DNA from 2 places in the Melissococcus plutonius ATCC 35311 genome. Region 2 is predicted to be linked to the other one. Evidence: predicted binding sites of a transcription regulator. Region 2 holds the regulator's gene; the other holds the start of a gene.
What was found. The regulator CtsR, encoded in region 2, represses protease genes until heat stress. The targets are predictions, from matches to a motif close to TTGGTCAAAAAAGGTCAAANA.
Positions count from the first base shown of each region.

Region 1: a site for CtsR is predicted at 1,830-1,850, ahead of clpP (ATP-dependent Clp endopeptidase proteolytic subunit ClpP). Genes of this name have one in related genera too.

Region 1 is NC_015516.1:702,150-712,693, reverse strand. It holds gene MPTP_RS03000 (carboxymuconolactone decarboxylase family protein) at 429-770, shown strand; gene MPTP_RS02995 (hypothetical protein) at 1,240-1,737, opposite strand; gene clpP (ATP-dependent Clp endopeptidase proteolytic subunit ClpP) at 1,934-2,530, shown strand; gene MPTP_RS02985 (thioredoxin domain-containing protein) at 2,765-3,292, shown strand; gene whiA (DNA-binding protein WhiA) at 3,489-4,424, opposite strand; gene MPTP_RS02975 (gluconeogenesis factor YvcK family protein) at 4,469-5,464, opposite strand; gene rapZ (RNase adapter RapZ) at 5,461-6,345, opposite strand; gene uvrA (excinuclease ABC subunit UvrA) at 6,856-9,675, opposite strand; gene uvrB (excinuclease ABC subunit UvrB) at 9,686-10,544, opposite strand, start outside.
Region 2 is NC_015516.1:296,156-306,699, reverse strand. It holds gene rny (ribonuclease Y) at 1-207, opposite strand, end outside; gene recA (recombinase RecA) at 575-1,663, opposite strand; gene MPTP_RS01355 (competence/damage-inducible protein A) at 1,778-3,022, opposite strand; gene MPTP_RS01350 (peptidase U32 family protein) at 3,223-4,464, opposite strand; gene MPTP_RS01345 (peptidase U32 family protein) at 4,480-5,400, opposite strand; gene MPTP_RS01340 (ATP-dependent Clp protease ATP-binding subunit) at 5,648-8,137, opposite strand; gene MPTP_RS01335 (CtsR family transcriptional regulator) at 8,142-8,609, opposite strand; tRNA gene MPTP_RS01330 (tRNA-Pro) at 8,730-8,803, opposite strand; tRNA gene MPTP_RS01325 (tRNA-Arg) at 8,843-8,916, opposite strand; tRNA gene MPTP_RS01320 (tRNA-Leu) at 8,922-9,007, opposite strand; tRNA gene MPTP_RS01315 (tRNA-Gly) at 9,028-9,099, opposite strand; tRNA gene MPTP_RS01310 (tRNA-Thr) at 9,109-9,181, opposite strand; tRNA gene MPTP_RS01305 (tRNA-Leu) at 9,191-9,272, opposite strand; tRNA gene MPTP_RS01300 (tRNA-Lys) at 9,285-9,357, opposite strand; tRNA gene MPTP_RS01295 (tRNA-Val) at 9,370-9,442, opposite strand; rRNA gene rrf (5S ribosomal RNA) at 9,451-9,566, opposite strand; rRNA gene MPTP_RS01285 (23S ribosomal RNA) at 9,643-10,544, opposite strand, start outside.

The DNA.
Region 1 (10,544 bases), 410 kb from region 2:
TTTTAAAGAAAACGAAAATTTTATTAAATTACTTATTTTGCTAAATATTCATAATTTATTTTCATTATATTGGAAATGAATTAACCTTTCTTTTTCATAATACCTAAACATATTCCTCTATATACTAATTCGTTAATTGAATGATTTAGAATTAGAATGTTGTTCTTACCTATAAAGTTTTTATTTTTCTTCTAACCGTTGTCATCTCCTTCTTTTAATTTACTTAATTGTGAATATTAAATTTTAACCTATACTATAACTATTTTTACTCAATACAATTTTTCTCCTTGTATATAAATTGCTGTTTAATTACCTGCTTCTTAATTTTTAATCAAAATCAACGGATCTTATGTTTGCTTATTATTTGACTTAAATTGTGTTCCAACATATATACTGTACTTAGATTTAATTTTAAAGGAGGTGGAAAAATGATAAGAACAACTGCTGGTAAGGATGCTTTAGGGAATTTCGCACCAAAATTTGCAGAACTTAATGATGATGTTCTTTTTGGTGAAATTTGGTCAAGAGAAAAAGAATTATCATCTCATGATCGTTCATTGATTACAATTACAGCACTAATAGCAGGCGGAAGTTATGATCAATTATCATTTCATATGAAAAATGGAAAAGAAAATGGCATTACCCAAAAAGAAATTGCAGAAATAGTTACTCACCTTGCTTTTTATGTTGGTTGGCCAAAAGCTTGGTCTGCATTCAACATTGCTAAAGAAATATATAGTTTTGATATAAATAAAAATAATAATAAATAACACAATAAATCTCAAAGTTTTTTTACAGATAAAAATACCCACAAGTTAAATGCTTTATTAGATGACTTATTTAAATCATTTAACTATCGATTCCATTATGTCATCAATAAATAGTTAGCATAGGTCTAATTTGTATATGAATGATTATTTTCTCTCATTAAAATTATTTTTTTATTATCATAGATAATCAGAAATTACTGATTAAATCAATCTGAATCTAACTTTTTTCTAATAAATCATCCTTTTTAGAATGGTAGATAGGTTCTAGTGGGAATAACTATTCATTTGTATAAATTAAAAACCTTACTTATCTTACTAAGCAAGGTTTTTAATAGTGTTTAATTTGTAAATCGAAATTTTGGTTACAATGCCCAGTAAGTTTTTGTAAAAACTTGAAAGTAAAAATATCCCATATTTCTTATACAAATATAATCTTATAACAAGTATTTAATAAATAAATTAAAAAATTTTATAATAGCCGATTACTTAACTGTTTTAACTTCTGTTTTTTATCCTCAATTAGTATCAATAAATTTTCTGAGAAATCTTCTAGAATAGTTCGACCTCCCTTATAGGTACTTCCTCCAATATCAGCAGTTTCAGAAAAAGTCAATATAACTTTTCGATGCGTAATGCTTTTAAAGAATTCTTCAATAAGATAGGTAGGCAGATAAAAATTATTCTGAGCAGAAAAAGATTCTAGATAAATAAAATCATCGATACTGATATAACAATCATCCATTGACATAAAGTGGACGCTTTTATCTACATAAATTTCTCGTTTTAATAAAATCTCATTAATTTTTTTATTTAGTAAATTTAATGTTTCAATTTCTTTTACATAATGTTCTAATACTCTGTAACGTTGTTCTTTTTTTTCTTCATAAACATTTCTTAAAGCCATACTGATTAATACAATAACTGCACCAAGACACACTCCAACGAAACCGGCTACAAAAACGATAATCATCTAATCCTCACATCTTTTCTGATTAAATTAAAAATAGTATAACATATTTAGCTAGGAAGGAAAAATAACATTCAAAACTCAATAGGTTAATATTGACCTTTTTTGACCAAAAGAGTATACTTTTTACGGGCACCAAATCAGGATTTATGATAAAATAATTTAAAAGTTTCTTTATATAGGAGGATGTTTATTTATGAATTTAATACCTACAGTCATTGAGCAATCGTCACGAGGTGAAAGAGCTTATGATATTTATTCTCGTTTATTAAAAGATCGAATTGTTATGTTAAGTGGTCCAATTGATGATAATGTCTCAAATTCAGTTATTGCTCAGTTATTATTCTTAGATGCACAAGATTCTGAAAAAGATATTTATTTATACATCAATTCACCTGGCGGTAGTGTTTCTGCTGGATTGGCAATTTTTGATACTATGAACTTTGTTAAAGCTGATGTTCAAACAATTGTTTTAGGAATTGCTGCTTCTATGGGTAGTTTTTTACTAACAGCAGGTCAAAAAGGCAAACGTTTTGCATTACCAAATGCAGAAATCATGATTCACCAACCCCTTGGCGGCGCACAGGGTCAAGCAACTGAAATTGAAATTGCTGCTAAGCATATTTTAAATACACGTGAAAGACTAAATAAAATTTTATCTGAACGTACAGGACAACCTATTGAAGTCATTGAAAAAGATACAGATCGTGATAATTTTATGACTGCAGAAGAAGCAAAAGCCTATGGTTTAATTGATGATGTCATGGAAAATAGTCGTTCATTAAAGGAATAATGGTTAAAAATATAAAATGAATCTGTATATTTTGCTAGTTAAAATCAAAATATAAATTATTTTTCTAGATAATTCCTTGAAATCTATTTCTGTTATATCCTTTAGATCAAATTATAGTCATTGATTCAAATGAATTATCTACCGTGTTAGACAAAATAAAAAGAATAATTCAGCTATTTTATTTTTCATCGTTTAATCTTTATTCATCAATTAAAATTAGAAAGCAGGATGCCTATGGATACTTCAATAATTAAAACAGAAAAAGTCACAACTAGAGAAGGTCTTAAAATTGGTGATGAAAAAGCACCAATTAAAATTATTGAATTTATTAACGTTCGTTGTCCCTATTCCAAAAAATGGTTCACTGATTTTGATGGTCTATTGACTGAACAGGTAAAAGCTGGCAGATTGCAACGGATTATCAAGTTGTTAAACAAAGAAAAAGATAGCTTACAACGTGGGAATATCATGCATCGGTATATTGATTATTATAAGCCTGATGTTAGCTTAGAAATGATTCGTAACATGTTTGCCACACAGGAAGAATGGGGTGAATTATCCTTAAATGAGGTAGCAGGTTATGCAGAAAATATCTTAAATCTTTCATTACCTTTAGAGAATTATTCAGCGATCAAACAAGCGATTATTAATGAAGCAACAGTTGCCAATATTCAGTTCATTCCAACGATTTTGATTGATAACCATATTTTTGATGAGTCTATTTCTCAAGAACAGTTATTCAACTATTTACAAAAAAGTTAATACAAAGCAGAATGGTCAGAAATGATTTTTGACCATTCTGCTTTGTATTTTGTTAATGATTAAGTAATATGATTCAATCCATTTCCTAATTTCTATTAAAAATTTTTCACCAATCTATTAAACGATTAACCTACAAATAAAATTATCGCAAATAGCAAATAGAATGACTGATACCAGTTTTTTGATTCGTTTTTATCTAATTACCATTCTTTTTTAATTCTTCAGCAAACTCATTGATTTTTCTTAAGCGATGATTAATTCCTGATTTTGAAATCGAGGCAGTTGTCATCATTTCACCTAATTCTTTAAGACTTACCTCTGGATAATTCAAACGCAATTCAGCAATTTCTTGCAATTTGTCTGGTAATGCATTTAGCCCCACCGTCTGTTCAATGTAATGAATATTATTAATTTGCTTGGATGCTGCATTGATTGTTTTATTGAGGTTGGCTGTTTCACAATTAACCAAACGATTCACAGAGTTTCTCATATCACGGATAATACGTACATCTTCAAATTTTAACATCGAATTTGTAGCTCCAATCAACGTCAAAAAATCAGCGATCTTTTCAGCACCCTTCAAATAAGAGATATAGCCATTTCTACGTTCAAGAATACCAGCATTTAATCGATAATAATTAAGCATTTTATAGATATCTTCATTATGTTCTTCATATGTAGAATAAATTTCTAAATGATACCGACTTGTTTCTGGATTATTAATTGATCCGGAAGCCATGAAAGCCCCACGCAAATACGAACGAATTTTTTGTGGATTTTCAGTAATCTGCTTAGATACGTGACTTTGAAAAACCAATCCTTCCATAATGTCTAAATCTGCTAAAATCTTTTTAGTATCTTGTTTTAAACGAACAATATACACATTATTCTTTTTCAATTTCATTTTTTTACGAACAAGTAATTCTGAACGTACATGATAGTGATCTTTTAGTAGTGCATAAATCCGCCGAGCGATTGCAGCATTTTCGGTTTGCACATTTAAGATAAATTGTTGATTAACCAAACCTAGAGAACCATTCATTCGTATCAAAGCAGCTAATTCCGCTTTTGCATGTTCCCTATGCACTTCTAGTCCTGTCAATTCCTTTTTCACTTCAGAGGCAAATGACATAAAATTCCTCCTTTCTCTAGTGAGATTCATTCATTGTTTTATAATTATTTGGCTCCAAATACAATTTTAAATAATTCATCAACAACCCGATTTCCATCATGAAAAACACCACTATTTCTTAGCTTTAAAAAGTTCGTTGAAATAACACGACATCCTTCATTACGCAAACCGCTAAAATCATGCTCCACTTGAACTAAATACTCATCATAAATAGTTGGATCCATATACCCATCTGGAATTTTTTCCGTATTAACTAGAACAGTATCAATAAATTTTGTATCTAAATGTTTGTTTAAAACCCGCACATGATCAGCATCTGTAAAATGTTCCGTTTCTCCTTTTTGTGTCATAATATTGCAAATATAAACAACTTCGGCTGTTGTTTGTTTGATTGCCTCTGCAATTTCATTAATAACCAAATTAGGTAGAATACTGGTAAACAAACTTCCAGGTCCTAAAACAATCATATCCGCTTCATGAATCGCTTTAACTACCTTTCTTGCCGCCTTTGGTTGCTGCTTTTCATCATTCATATTTGTTACATAAACATGATCAATCACTTTTCGATCCGTTGCAATATTTGACTCACCTATAGCTCTAGTTCCATCTTCAAAAACAGCATGTAAGATAAGTGGTTCTTCCGAAGATGGATAAATATGTCCATCAACATGCATTAATTTTGACAATAATTGAATCGCTTCATAGGTACTTTCACGCATTTCTGTTAATGCAGCAATAATTAAATTTCCTATTGCATGATTAGCAAAATATTGATCAGATGCTTTGAATCGATATTGAAAAATATCTTCATATAATTGTGGCATATCAGAAAGAGCTACCAAGACATTCCTTAAATCTCCAGGGGGCGTCATCTGCATTGATGTTCGAATCTCTCCACTACTACCTCCATCATCAGCAACCGTTATAATTGCAGTGATATCAACATTCTGGTTTCTCAAACTTTTCAGAATAACGGGTAATCCTGTTCCACCACCAATAATTGCAATTTTAGGTTTTCTGGGCTGAGAATTTTTTATCATGAGCGATTCACCGTTTCTTTTCTTTTTTCGTTATCACGATGGGTAATATTTACATGATAATCCGTCTCTAATGCATGACCAATCCTCTCAGTTAGAGCTACCGATCGATGTTGGCCGCCCGTGCATCCTATAGCAATAGTTACATTGTTTTTTCCTTCTTTTTTATATCCAGGTAATATAGTATATAATAGATCAATAAATTTATGATAAAATTCTTCTGTTTCGTCAAACTTCATGACATAATCATAGACAGGTTTATCTTGTCCTGTTAACGGTCTTAATTCTTTAACATAATGTGGATTTGGCAAAAACCGAACATCCATGACAATATCTGCATCAATTGGTAATCCATATTTAAAACCAAAAGAAACCATTTCGATTCTAAATTCATAGGTATCACGTGACTTGAATTCTGTATTAATTTCTTGTCTTAATTGTCTGGGTGTTAAATTTGTTGTATCAATAATCAATTGTGCATCTCTGCCTATGTCCTTTAAAATAGCTCTTTCTTTTCGAATTCCTTCAGTAATGAGCCCATCCATAGCTAAAGGGTGAACACGTCGTGTTTCTTTATAACGAGAAACTAATTCTTCATCGGTCGCATCCAAAAACATGACAGTAGTATCAATCATATTTGTATTTTCAATTTCAATCATCATGTTTTGAATCTCACGGAAAAAATTTCGTGAACGTAAGTCAACCACTAAAGCAATTTTAGTGATTTTACCCGATTCTCTAATTAACTCCCAAAATTTTGGAATTAAACTAGGAGGCATATTATCAACACAAAAATAACCCATATCTTCAAAACTTTGAATAGCAACCGTTTTTCCTGCGCCACTCATTCCCGTTATAATAACTAATTGTAAATTTTCAACCATTACTTTTCCTCCAATCGAGTCCCTAATTCTTTTAATTATAACATCCCTGGTGTATCAAAGAAAGCAATTTAGTGAAAACTTACCGACCGATTAAAGACAATATAAGAATATATAAAAATAAAAGCAAAAAACAAAATTTTCAATCCATATAGTTACCGAATAGTAATAAATTTTATTTACATAAATTAAACACATAAAAAATATTAGTTCTATTTATTCTGTACTATTTCAAATTTAGTAAAAAAGAGTAAATCAATGAAGGAAAGTAGGATGTTTATGACGTAATCATCTAAGTTATTCCTTTAAAGTAATATAATCTAAATTTTTGAAAGCTCAAATAAAAAATATCTACCAATTTTATAATCTGGTTATGCTTAATATCTAGTGAGAAAAAATGATTTTTCTTTAATTTGTAAATACGTAAAAAGCATGGGAAAGAAGTCTCCCATGCTTTTCTACCCTACAAAGCTATCTTGCAAATAAAAAGTTAACTTGTTTATTTTATATAACTTAATCTAAATATTTTTTTAAATAACGACCCGTATAACTTTCTCCTACATTAGCAACTTCTTCTGGTGTTCCTTTAGCAACAATGGTACCACCTTCTTCGCCGCCTTCTGGCCCTAGGTCGATAACATAATCGGCAGATTTGATCACATCTAAGTTGTGCTCAATAACTAATACTGTATTTCCCTTATCTACTAGTCTCTCTAGCACTTTTAACAATCGAGCAATATCATCGGTATGTAATCCTGTTGTTGGTTCATCCAGAATATAAAAATTCTTGCCATTAGAAATTTTATATAATTCACTTGCTAATTTCATTCGTTGTGCTTCTCCACCGGATAAGGTAGTAGCAGATTGACCAAGCGTAATATAACCTAAACCAACATCAACAATTGTTTGCAGTTTACGATAAATTTTAGGAATTGATTTAAAAAATTCAACTGCATCGTTGACTGTCATATTTAATACATCCGAAATATTCATTCCTTTATAGCGCACTTCAAGTGTTTCTGAGTTATAGCGTTTTCCATGACAAATTTCACAAGGAACATAGACATCTGGCAAGAAATGCATTTCAATTTTAATAATTCCGTCTCCACGGCAAGCTTCGCATCGTCCACCTTTAATATTAAAACTAAATCTACCTTTTTTATATCCTCGTACTTTTGCTTCATTTGTTTGTGCAAACAAATCCCTAATGTCATCAAAAACACTTGTATAGGTTGCTGGATTACTTCTTGGCGTTCTACCAATCGGTCGTTGATCAATATCAATTATTTTTTCAATTGATTGATAGCCAGAAATACTTTTATGTTTTCCAGGTTTATTGGAATTTCTATTTAATTTCTGAGCTAATGCTTTCTTAACAATTTGATTGACTAATGTGCTTTTGCCTGAACCAGACACACCAGTTACAGCAATTAATTCCCCTAAAGGAAAAGTTACCGTAATATTTTTCAAATTATTCTCAGCAGCCCCAGTTAATTTAATCTGTTTACCATTGCCTTTGCGTCGCTCTTTCGGAACGGGAATGGCTTTTTTACCAGATAAATATTGTCCAGTCAAAGAAGCCGGATTCTTAGCAACTTCTTCCGGTGTGCCTACAGCAATAATTTCGCCACCTTGTTTTCCAGCTCCTGGTCCTACATCAATAAGATAATCAGAAGCCCGCATGGTGTCTTCATCATGTTCAACAATAATTAAAGTATTTCCAAGATCACGCATTTTTTTCAATGAAGCAATTAACCGATCATTATCTCTTTGATGTAAGCCAATTGACGGTTCATCTAAAATATACAGTACTCCAGATAAATTTGAACCAATTTGGGTAGCTAAACGAATGCGCTGCGCTTCTCCACCAGATAACGTTCCTGCTGCACGACTAAGTGTTAAATAATCTAAGCCAACATTTTTTAAAAAGATTAGACGATCCTGAATTTCCTTTAAAATTGGACGTGCAATTATTTCCTCTTGTTCAGACAAAATTAAATCTTCAAAAAATTTCAACTCTTCTTTTATTGGTAACTCATTTACTTGACCAATATTTTTATCATTGATTTGAACACATAAAGCTTGTGGATTTAAGCGATAACCACAACAACTTTGACAGGGAAGCTCTGTCATATACAAACGCATTTGATCTCTTGTAAAATCACTATTTGTTTCATGATAACGTCGATCAATATTTTTCAAAATACCTTCAAATGGCACATCCGTGTCTCTAACTCCACCAAAATCATTTTCATAATGAAAATGGAAAAGTTTACCATTTGAACCATACAATAGTAACTCTTGCTGCTCTTTAGGTAATTTTTCAAAGGGTGTATCCATGTCAATAGAGAAGCAGGCAGCAGCTTGTTCTAACATTTCTGGATAATATTGTGAACTAATTGGATTCCAGGGAACAAGGACTCCTTCACGTAATGTCTTTTCTGGATAGGGAATCACTGCTTCCTTATCCACTTCTAATTTTACTCCTAAACCATCACAATCAGGACAAGCACCAAAAGGAGCATTAAATGAAAACAAACGAGGTTCCAACTCGCCAATTGTAAATCCACAGTAAGGACAAGCATAATGTTCACTAAATAACATTTCTGTCCCGTCAATAATATCAACTAAAGCATATCCATTGGCCAATCGTAATGCTGCTTCAAACGAATCAAATAACCGAGAACGAATCCCATCTTTTACAACAATTCTATCGATCACAATTTCAATATCATGTTTTTTATTCTTTTCTAACTCAGGTACTTCACTTATGTCATAAATAGTACCATCAATACGTAGACGGACGTAGCCTTCACGCTGAATCATTTCAAAAACTTTTTTATGTTGTCCTTTCTTCTTAACAATTATTGGTGCTAAAATCTGTATTTTGGTTCTTTCTGGTAGATCAATTACCTTATCAACCATTTGTTCAACAGATTGACTTGTAATCTCGATATGATCATTTGGACAAATTGGATGTCCGACACGCGCATATAAAAGTCGCAAATAGTCATTAATTTCTGTAACCGTTCCAACTGTTGATCTAGGATTTTTACTGGTTGTTTTTTGATCAATTGAAATAGACGGACTCAAGCCATCAATACTATCAACGTCTGGTTTATCCATTTGACCTAAGAATTGCCGTGCATAAGCAGAAAGACTTTCAACATAACGGCGTTGTCCTTCTGCATAAATCGTATCAAAAGCAAGTGAACTTTTTCCAGAACCAGATAATCCAGTGATGATAACCATTTGATCTCTTGGAATCATGACATCAATATTTTTTAAGTTGTGAACACGTGCACCATGAATATTTATCTTATCATTTGCCATTTTTTCTCTCCTATTCAGATGCCTTTAATTCTAAAATAGTATCTCGTAAAGTGGCCGCCGTTTCAAAGTCTAAAACTTTTGCAGCATCACGCATTTCTTTTTCTAGTTTCATTAATAAATCCTTCTTTTCTTGATGACTAAGTTTACTATAGGAAGTGTCCATCGAAGAAATTGTTTTGTTATCTGTTGTTTTAGAAATAGAAATTAAATCACGAATTTCTTTAATAATCGTTTTTGGTACAATGCCATGCTGTTTATTATAGTCTTCTTGAATGGTACGACGTCTTGCTGTTTCGTCTATTGCTTTTTGCATTGAATCAGTAATTTTATCTCCATACATAATAACCTTACCTTCTTCATTTCTAGCTGCCCGTCCAATTGTTTGAACCAATGAACGTTCACTACGCAGAAGTCCTTCTTTATCAGCATCTAAAATCGCAATTAAAGAAACTTCTGGTACATCCAAACCTTCTCGAAGTAGATTAATTCCTATTAATACATCAAATTCACCTAATCGTAAATTTCGGATAATCTCTGTACGCTCTAAAGTTTTAATATCACTATGTAAATATTTAACTTTAATGCCCAGTTCTCTTAAATAATCTGTTAAATCTTCTGCCATTTTTTTAGTCAGAGTAGTCACAAACACCCGCTGATCTTTTGCAACCCGTTCATTAATTTCACCAACCAAATCATCAATTTGTCCCATAATTGGACGAACTTCAATTTTCGGATCGAGTAATCCTGTAGGTCGAATGATCTGTTGAACAACCTTGTCTGTCTGTTCTTCTTCGTAGGAACCAGGTGTTGCTGACACATATACAATTTGATTTACATGTTTCTCAAATTCTTCTAATTGTAGTGGACGA
Region 2 (10,544 bases):
TGAACGATATTTCTGGTTTTCTTCCTTAGCTTCTAGCAACGCTTCTTTCTTTAAAGTTTCCGCTTCTTTTCTGGCATGTTTAAGAATTCCAGCTGCCGAGTTTTCTGCATTATCTATTGCCTTTTCATGACGAGATTTTGCGATGATAAACCCCAAACCAAGACCGACAATCAAACCGACGATAGCGAGGAGAATTATTGAAGTCATTATTCCACCTCCGTACTATCTATTACTGTTTTAATTTATTGTATTTATGTAGTTTTTTGATAAACTGAATTTAATTATCAATATGCCTACTTGCATATGTGTATTTGCACACAACTTTATTCTAATGTTTGTAGGGTAGTGTGTCAACTTAAAAAAGCCCTTTCCAACTATGAGAAACGTTTTAAAAAATCACAAAATAAACAAATTAAATAGCAATATTTCAGTTTTTTCAAATATATAGTAAAATAAAAAGCCATAACAAGCTAAAAAAAATTTGTCAGATTTTTCATAGCTTTTATTATGACTTAATTGAAATATACAACGATTAATCAATTTATAAATAAATTGTTTTTAGTATTTTTTAATATTATTCATCCAATGGGAGAGCTTCTTGTGCATCTGTTTTATCCGTAATATTGCCTGTTTCTTCTTTATTTGTTTTGGTTGAAGCATCTGTATCTGCATCTGTCTCAATACCAAAGGCCTTACGCACCTTTTTAGAAATTTCTTCCACCATCTCAGGATGTTCTATCATATAATTCTTAACATTTTCTCTTCCTTGACCAATTCGTTCTTCATTGTAACTATACCATGCGCCACTTTTATCAATAATATCTTGTTCGACAGCCATATCTAAAAGTTCACCTTCTTGTGAAATTCCTTGGCCATACATAATATCTACTTCAGCTACTTTAAATGGTGGAGCTACCTTGTTTTTAACCACTTTAATCTTTGTACGATTACCGACAATATCAGTTCCTTGTTTTAATTGTTCAGCACGACGTACTTCCAAACGAACTGTTGCATAAAATTTTAACGCACGACCGCCAGGTGTTGTTTCTGGATTCCCAAACATTACGCCTACCTTCTCGCGAATTTGGTTAATAAAAATAGCAATTGTTTTTGTTTTACTAATTGAACCGGAGAGTTTACGTAGTGCTTGTGACATTAATCTAGCTTGCAATCCTACATGACTGGCGCCCATTTCTCCATCAATTTCAGCACGTGGGACAAGTGCAGCCACAGAGTCAACGACAACTATGTCAATTGCACCACTAGATACCAAAGCATCCGCAATTTCTAAGCCTTGCTCTCCAGTATCTGGCTGTGATAGTAATAATTCATCAATATTAACACCTAATTTTTGGGCATATTGTGGATCAAGAGCATGTTCAGCATCAATAAAGGCAGCAGTTCCACCTTGTTTTTGTATTTCAGCGATAGCATTAAGAGAGACGGTTGTCTTACCAGAACTTTCAGGTCCGTAGATTTCAACGATTCTTCCTCTAGGATAGCCACCAACACCTAAAGCTACATCCAAAGCTAAAGAGCCACTAGGAACAGTAGCAACTTGCTGATCAGCCTTCTCTCCTAATTTCATAATAGAACCCTTACCAAAGTTCTTTTCAATTTTTTTTAATGCAGCATCTAAAGCTGTTTTGCGATCATCTGCCAATCGATAATCCTCCTTTGATCTATATAAAATCAATAATAATTTATTAACTATTAGCTATATCATAACTTTTCTAACTTGAAAAATCAAGGTAAATACGAACAAATATTCGCTTTCTTATTCTTTATTTAAAACTATCTGGCGAATAAGCGCTAAGCCTTGCATAACAGCATGTTGACGAACACTATTACGATCACCGTTAAACTGAAATGACCTAGCAAATGCTGTTTGGTTTTTCTGTGAAAATCCAATCCAAACTGTTCCAGCAGGTTTTCCTTCCAATGTTTTCTCAGCTACACCTGTAAATGAAATTGCATAATCAGTATTTGCTAATTGACGTGCGTGTTCTGCCATTTTTATGGCACAAATTTCACTAACTGTTCCATCATTTTCCAAGAGTTCTTTGGGAATATTTAAAAAATTTTCTTTGGTTTCTTCTGTATAAACAACAAATCCACCCTTAAAAATTTGAGATATACCACTAATTTCACCTAATGTACTTTGAAATAATCCTGACGTTAAACTTTCAGCCGCTGTTATTGTTTTTTGTTTTTCTTTTAATAAATGAGCAACTACCTTTGCTAAACTATTATTTTCTCCATAACCGTAAAAGTAACTCCCAACTTTTTCCATAATTTGTTTTTCTAATGAAAGCAGCATTTTATTACTTGTCTTTTCATCTGTTGCCTTTGCAGTCAAGCGTAAGGTTACTTCATTTGTTTTTGCATAAGGTGCAATGGTCGGATTTGTTTGCTGATCAATCAGTTCCTTCAATTCTGTAACTAATTGTGATTCCCCGATACCATAAAAACGTAAAACTTTGGAAAATAGTTGTTCTCTTTGAGGAAAAAGCTTTTCCAATAGAGGTCTAGCAAATTGTTGAAACATTGGCTGTAATTCATTTGGTGGTCCTGGCAATAATAAATAGTTCGTTTTATCATTCTCTATTAATGTACCTACAGCCAGCCCTGTTTGATTTTGTAATGTATAACCATCCTTAATTGTCAAAATTTGTCGTAAATTATTCTTTGTCATTTTTCTTTTAGACAGTTCAAAAAAATGCTGGAGATTTCTTAGTCCATCTTGATCTTCAATTAAAGATTTATGAAGATAGTTTGCAATTGTTTCTTTTGTTAAATCATCTTCTGTTGGTCCTAATCCACCACATAGAATAATCAAATCGCTACGTTTTTGTGCAATCTTTAAAAGCTGTGTCAATCGTTGTGCATTGTCACCAACAACTGTCTGGTAATATACCTCAATGCCTAAGGAAGCTAGTTCCTCTGATAAAAAGGTTGCATTTGTATTCACTATTTGGCCGAGTAAAATTTCTGTTCCTACTGCTATAATTTCTGCTTTCATGTTACTAGCTCCTTCCAAATAATATACGCATAATTCCTATGTTTTATTTTAGCATAATAAAACTTTATTAAAGATATTATGCTATAAGAATTTTTCATAATTTTAAATTATTTCATTAAAAATAAGACTGGAAAGGTACCTTTCCAGTCTTTGCTTTTTCACAAATTAAAAATTAATAATTCACTAATTAGTATTAATACTTATTTTTCCTTTCGAATCATATCACCTATAAAAACTTCGTGTTCAACAGGCATTGTTAAAATCATCATTGGATTAGGTGCTCGATCAATTAATTCTCCATCTTCATTGTACATGACAGTTACCGTTTGACTAAAATGTCTGAAGCCAGGTCCATAAAATTCAATTTTATCTCCTATACAAAAATGATTTCTTTGGCGAATGGTTGCTATTTTAGTTGTTTTATCATAAGCCATGACTTCACCAATAAATTTATATTCGGGAATTTTTCTTCTTGAACCAAAAAGTTGATCATCTTCTGTAGGTATATGATAATAAAAACCGGTGGATAGCTCTCTTTGAGCGACCTTCCAGAGTTCATCAATCCATTCTTGTTTACATTCATAATGGCTAGGATCTGAAATATAGGCGTCTATGGCAGTTTTATATACATTAGAAGCAGTTGAAACATAGTGAATCGATTTCATACGACCTTCAATTTTGAAACTGTCGATACCATTCTCAATTAACTCAGGAATATGTTGAATCATTGACATATCTACTGCACTCATTGAAAATTCTTCATTTGTATCATTATTTTCAATTAAACTATGTCGTTCATTCGTTCCAAATGGTATATCAAATAAATCATATTTCCAACGACAAGATTGTGAACAACCACCACGATTAGCATCTCGCATTGACATATGATTTGATAATATACACCGACCCGAATAGGAAATGCACATAGCACCATGAATAAATGCTTCTATTTCTATATCTGTATGTTCACGAATTTCTTTAATTTCTGTCATGGAAACTTCTCGGCCCAATACAACTCGTTCTAATCCTTCTTTTTTCCAAAATTCTAATGTTTCATAGTTTGTTGCTGATGCCTGTGTTGATAAATGAATAGGTAATCCAGGTGCGCTATTCGCACATACTTCAATCAGTGCAGGATCTGAAATAATAACTGCAGAAACACCAATGTTTTGTACTTCACGAAAAAAGTCCTCTGCACCTGATTGATTTCCTTCATGGGTAACCATGTTTGCTGCTACATAGACTTTTGCATCATGTTGCTTAGCAAAAGCTACTCCCTCAGCCATTTCTTCTGATGAAAAATTGCCAGCACGACTTCGTAAACTATATGCATTGCCACCAATATACACTGCATCAGCACCATAATGAATAGCTGTTTTTAATTTTTCTAACGTGCCAGCTGGTGCTAATACTTCTGGACGTTTAATTTGCTGATGAATCATCTTCTCACCTCTTTATTATTTAATTTCACCAGGATCTATATCAAAGAAACCTAAATCTAACCCTCGATTATTTGGATGTAATTGATTTATCTGTTCAACTGCTAATTGTGCTTCTAGTTGTGTCCAATTTTTATTTATTATTTTTTCCCTAGCTTGCACAAAAAGACTTGCAATAGACACAAAATTTTCTCCTGGTGTATAGATACCATCTAATTTCCAATGTGTATAATTAGAAGAAATTAGTTGATCTAACCTTCCCATTAAATTAATATCATTATTTGAAAAAATGTGGGTCCCATTACTGTCTTCATAAATAGAATAATGTGTATTTTCTTTTCTAGGTTCAGAAATAAATAACTCTCTCTCTTTATCTTTCAACTCATTAATTTTAGTAAAATTATAATAATTTTGTAAAAGTGGACGTTTAGAATGATGAATACAAGTAGCACCATATACCAAAATTTCTACAGGAATAGTTAATTTAGGAGAAATAGCTACCAATTCTTTATAAGGGACTTCCCTAGCTAAAACGGCACCAATGGCACCACGTTTTCCCCAAAAATTTATTTGTCTAGCATTAGTCACCAATGTAGCACCATCATAGATATAAGGAATTTTTATTTCATCTCTTTGCATGATAAAAATAACACCCGGATCACCAACTGTAAGCTGATCAACTTGAATATTTTGCAAAAATTCTAAATATTCAGAAATGTTTTTCATTTTGTCTGGATGCATAATTCCGTTAATAGCAACTGTCACTTTTTTTCCAGCAGTATGAGCTTGTTTCACAATATTTTCTTGTTCTAAACGAGAAAAAGAAGTAGGTAACCGTAATCCATATGTTTCTTCTCCTATGTATAATGTATCTATACCAACTTCTAATAATTTTTCTGCTTGTTCAACGGATTCAGCTGTTGCAATTAATTCGATCATAGTTTACCTCCCTTATAACTGTTTTATAGTATCATAGGTTGTCAAACTTTCCAAGTAGCGATAGTCATTTAAAAATTAGGCTAATAAGGTCTTAATTCGTTGTTTTTATTAATATATGAGTAGGAAATAAACGAAATGATTAAAATAATCATTTATCAAAATAAAAAGCATAGGATATACTCCCATGCTTCATAAACAAGTGTAATCTTACTAAATTGTTCCTAAAATTAAATAAAAATATTATAAATTAGGTTGTTTGAAAAACCTTTTCAGAAGTCGATTTATGAATAGTCATTGTAATTTTTCCTTTACTAGCTCCAATTGTGATTTTATCGCCTAAATGAACTTGTCCTGATAAAAGTGCCTCACTTAATCGATCTTCTATTTCTTTTTGTAAAGCTCTTCGGATTGGTCGTGCACCATATTCCTTATCAAAACCAGCATTACCAATTACATCAATTGCTGAAGGGGTTATTTTAATATGAATATCTTGTTCTTTCATACGTTGAATAATGGATAAGCTCATGATTTTTACAATTTCATGTATTTCTTCTTTGTTTAATGAATGGAAAACAATTGTTTCGTCAATTCGATTTAAAAATTCTGGTTTACAGGTCTTTTTTAGCTCATCTAAGATACGTTTTTGCATTGCAAGATGATCTCTACTTAAATCTTTTACATTAAATCCTACATTTTTTTCATCCCGAAGAGCAGTTGCACCAATATTTGAAGTCATAATTACAATAGTATTTCTAAAGTCTATCTTTCTGCCTTTTGAATCTGTTAGATGCCCATCATCTAACACTTGAAGAAGCATATTAAATACATCGGTATGTGCTTTTTCAATTTCATCTAATAAAACAACTGAATAAGGTTTTTGTCTAATTTTTTCTGTTAATTGGCCACCTTCTTCATAACCAACATAACCTGGAGGTGATCCGACTAAACGACTCGTATTGTATCTTTCCATAAATTCAGACATATCGACACGAATAAGAGCATCTTCACTACCAAACATTGCTTCAGCCAATGCTTTGGCTAACTCTGTTTTTCCTACACCAGTCGGACCTAAAAACATAAAAGAACCAATTGGTCGTTTAGGATCTTTTAAGCCACTTCTAGCTCGGCGAATAGCTTTTGAAACAGCTTTTACTGCTTCATTTTGTCCAACAACTCTCTTATGCAAAATAGACTCTAATTCTAATAATCGTTCACTTTCTTTTTTCTCTAATTGCTGCAAAGGAATTCCTGTCCACTGGGAAACAACTATTGTAACATCCTCTTCTGTTACCTGATTGCTATAACTTGTTGTGTCCATTGTTTCCATCAAAAAAGCATCATCAAGTTCTTTTAGAAGGTTCTTTTCTTTTTTATGCAATTGGGCCGCTTTTTCAAAATCAATCTCTTGAATTGCCGCCTCTTTTTCATCAACGATTTGTACGATTTTTTCTTGTAATTTTTGTGTTTTAGATGTTTCATTTGTCTTATCCAAACGAACTTTTGCTGCTGATTCGTCCATTAAATCAATTGCTTTATCAGGTAATTGTCGATCATTAATGTAACGTACTGATAGTTGAATAGCTGCATGTAAAGCCGCATCTGTAATTCGTACACCATGATGATTTTCATAACGAGGACATAATCTCTTTAAAATTTGTTCAGCTTCCTCTGTAGTTGGTTCATCTACCTGAATACGTGCAAATCGTCTTTCCAATGCTGCATCTTTTTCAATATATTTTTGATATTCATCTAAAGTAGTTGCACCAATAGTTTGCAATTCACCACGAGCTAGAGCTGGTTTTAAAATATTTGAAGCGTCAATTGCTCCTTCAGCACCCCCAGCACCAATCAATGTATGCAATTCGTCAATAAATAAAATCACTTGTCCATCATGATAAATTTCATCAATGACTTTCTTTAACCGATCTTCAAATTCACCACGATATTTAGTACCCGCTACTAAGGCCCCCATATCCAACATCATTAATCGCTTATCCTGCATATCTCTAGGAACTTCACCATTAACAATTTGCTGTGCTAATCCTTCTGCAATAGCGGTTTTCCCGACTCCAGGTTCACCTACCAAAACAGGGTTGTTTTTTGTTTTTCTACTTAATATTTGAATTAATCGTCTGACTTCCTTTGATCTGCCTATTACAGGATCCAGTTTATTTTCATTTGCTAATTTAGTTAAATCTCTGGCCAAAGAATCCAATATAGGCGTTCCCTTTGTTGCCTTTCTTTGTCCTAATTGAGTGTTGCGACGATTTGCAGCATTATTTAATTGTTCATCTGTAACACCCATTTTTTTTAATAGTAATTGACGTATCTTTGATAAACTTAAATCCAAATTTAATAAAATTCTAGCAGCAAGAATATCTTCATCTCTAAGGAGCCCTAATAAAATATGTTCTGTACCAATGTGGGTGGATCCAAGACGCTTAGCTTCTTCACCAGCATAAGCAAAGATTTGTTTTACACGTGGAGAATAAGGCAGATAGGTTTCATCAGAATAATTATCTACTATGCCATATCCTGTTAAATGTTCAATTTCATCTTTTAATTCTATTTTATCTGTATTTAACTGACGAAGTACCTTCCCAGCAATACCATTTGTTTCAGTTACTAGAGCTAATAACAGATGTTCAGAACTAACAAATTTTTGTTTAAAGTATTTAACTTCATTTTGAGTAATTGCAAGGACATTTTTTGCACTTTCTGTAAATAATTCATCCATATCTCTATTCCTCCTCATAACTCAATCTCTCTAAAAATGAACACATCAGTTGTGCTCTAATTTTCTCTTCATCTTTTTGGAAATTCTCTAAAACAGATCTGCTTAAAACGGAAAATATCAAGTTCCCTTCTCGTTTTGTTACTATATTTTCTTCATATAGTTTCTGTATAACAATTAAAGCATCCTTTTCTGTTAAATACTCTCCAACTAGTTGCCTTAATTGTTTTAAATACTGATGATTATCCGTAATTTGTATTTTGGCAATCCGAATGTATCCACCTCCACCCCGTTTACTTTCTACAGCATAACCTCTTTGAATTGTAAAACGAGTGTTAATTACATAATTAATTTGAGAAGGTACACAATTAAATAGATGGGCCATTTCTGCTCGCCTAATTTCAATTTTATTGCTTTCTTTTAATATCTTTTTTAGATATGCTTCAATTAAATCTGAAGTATTTTGATTACTCATCGTATTCATCCTTTTTCCTTGACTAATACTGACCATAATTATACCGAACTTTACCTATTTAATAAAGAAGTATGCCTAAATAAAAAAGAAGAAGTAATAAACTTCTTCTTTAAACTAAGATCGGGAAGACAGGATTCGAACCTGCGACCCCTTGGTCCCAAACCAAGTGCTCTACCAAGCTGAGCTACTTCTCGGAATTATGTAAGATTTTATTTATATATATAAAAAAACTACGCGCCCAAGAGGAGTCGAACCCCTAACCTTTTGATCCGTAGTCAAACACTCTATCCAGTTGAGCTATGGGCGCATCTATGCCGAGGACCGGAATCGAACCGGTACGGTGATCACTCACCGCAGGATTTTAAGTCCTGTGCGTCTGCCAGTTCCGCCACCCCGGCGTTTTGTTGCTCTTTCCTAAAGCGGAAAACGGGGTTCGAACCCGCGACCCCCACCTTGGCAAGGTGGTGCTCTACCACTGAGCTATTTCCGCATCCTTCGATGCCGGCTAAAGGACTTGAACCCTCGACCCTCTGATTACAAATCAGATGCTCTACCAACTGAGCTAAGCCGGCCTCTTTATATACGGGTGAAGGGACTTGAACCCCCACGCCTTGCGGCGCTAGATCCTAAATCTAGTGCGTCTGCCAATTCCGCCACACCCGCATGTCTTCCTGATGAGCCGTACAGGGCTCGAACCTGTGACCCTCTGATTAAAAGTCAGATGCTCTACCAACTGAGCTAACGGCTCGCTTCTTCTTAATGGAGGTTAACGGGTTCGAACCGCTGACCCCCTGCTTGTAAGGCAGGTGCTCTCCCAGCTGAGCTAAACCTCCAATGACTTGCGTGGCAACGTCCTACTCTCACAAAGGGAATCCCTTCACTACAATCGGCGCTAAAAAGCTTAACTTCTGTGTTCGACATGGGAACAGGTGTATCCTTCTCGCTATCGTCACCACACGGGTCTTTCTTCTTTGAATGAACATGTTGCTCACTCAAAACTGGATTTGAAGTCAATCACTACCGTCTACCTTTTTTGGTTAAGTCCTCGACCGATTAGTATCAGTCCGCTCCAACCATCACTGGCCTTCCACTCCTGACCTATCTACCTGATCATCTCTCAGGGGTCTTACTTTCTTAAAGAAATGGGAAATCTCATCTTGAGGTGGGCTTCACACTTAGATGCTTTCAGCGTTTATCCCTTCCCTACATAGCTACCCAGCTGTGCCCTTGGCAGAACAACTGGTACACCAGCGGTAAGTCCATCCCGGTCCTCTCGTACTAAGGACAGCTCCTCTCAAATTTCCTACGCCCGCGACGGATAGGGACCGAACTGTCTCACGACGTTCTGAACCCAGCTCGCGTGCCGCTTTAATGGGCGAACAGCCCAACCCTTGGGACCGACTACAGCCCCAGGATGCGACGAGCCGACATCGAGGTGCCAAACCTCCCCGTCGATGTGGACTCTTGGGGGAGATAAGCCTGTTATCCCCAGGGTAGCTTTTATCCGTTGAGCGATGGCCCTTCCATGCGGAACCACCGGATCACTAAGCCCGACTTTCGTCCCTGCTCGACTTGTCTGTCTCGCAGTCAAGCTCCCTTCTGCCTTTGCACTCTTCGAATGATTTCCAACCATTCTGAGGGAACCTTTGGGCGCCTCCGTTACCTTTTAGGAGGCGACCGCCCCAGTCAAACTGCCCATCTGACACTGTCTCCTAGCCTGTTTCAAGGCTACGGGTTAGAGTGTTCATAACACAAGGGTAGTATCCCACCAGCGCCTCCACCGAAACTAGCGTCCCGGTCTCTTCGGCTCCTACCTATCCTGTACATGTGGTACAAACACGCAATATCAAACTACAGTAAAGCTCCATGGGGTCTTTCCGTCCTGTCGCGGGTAACCTGCATCTTCACAGGTACTAAAATTTCACCGAGTCTCTC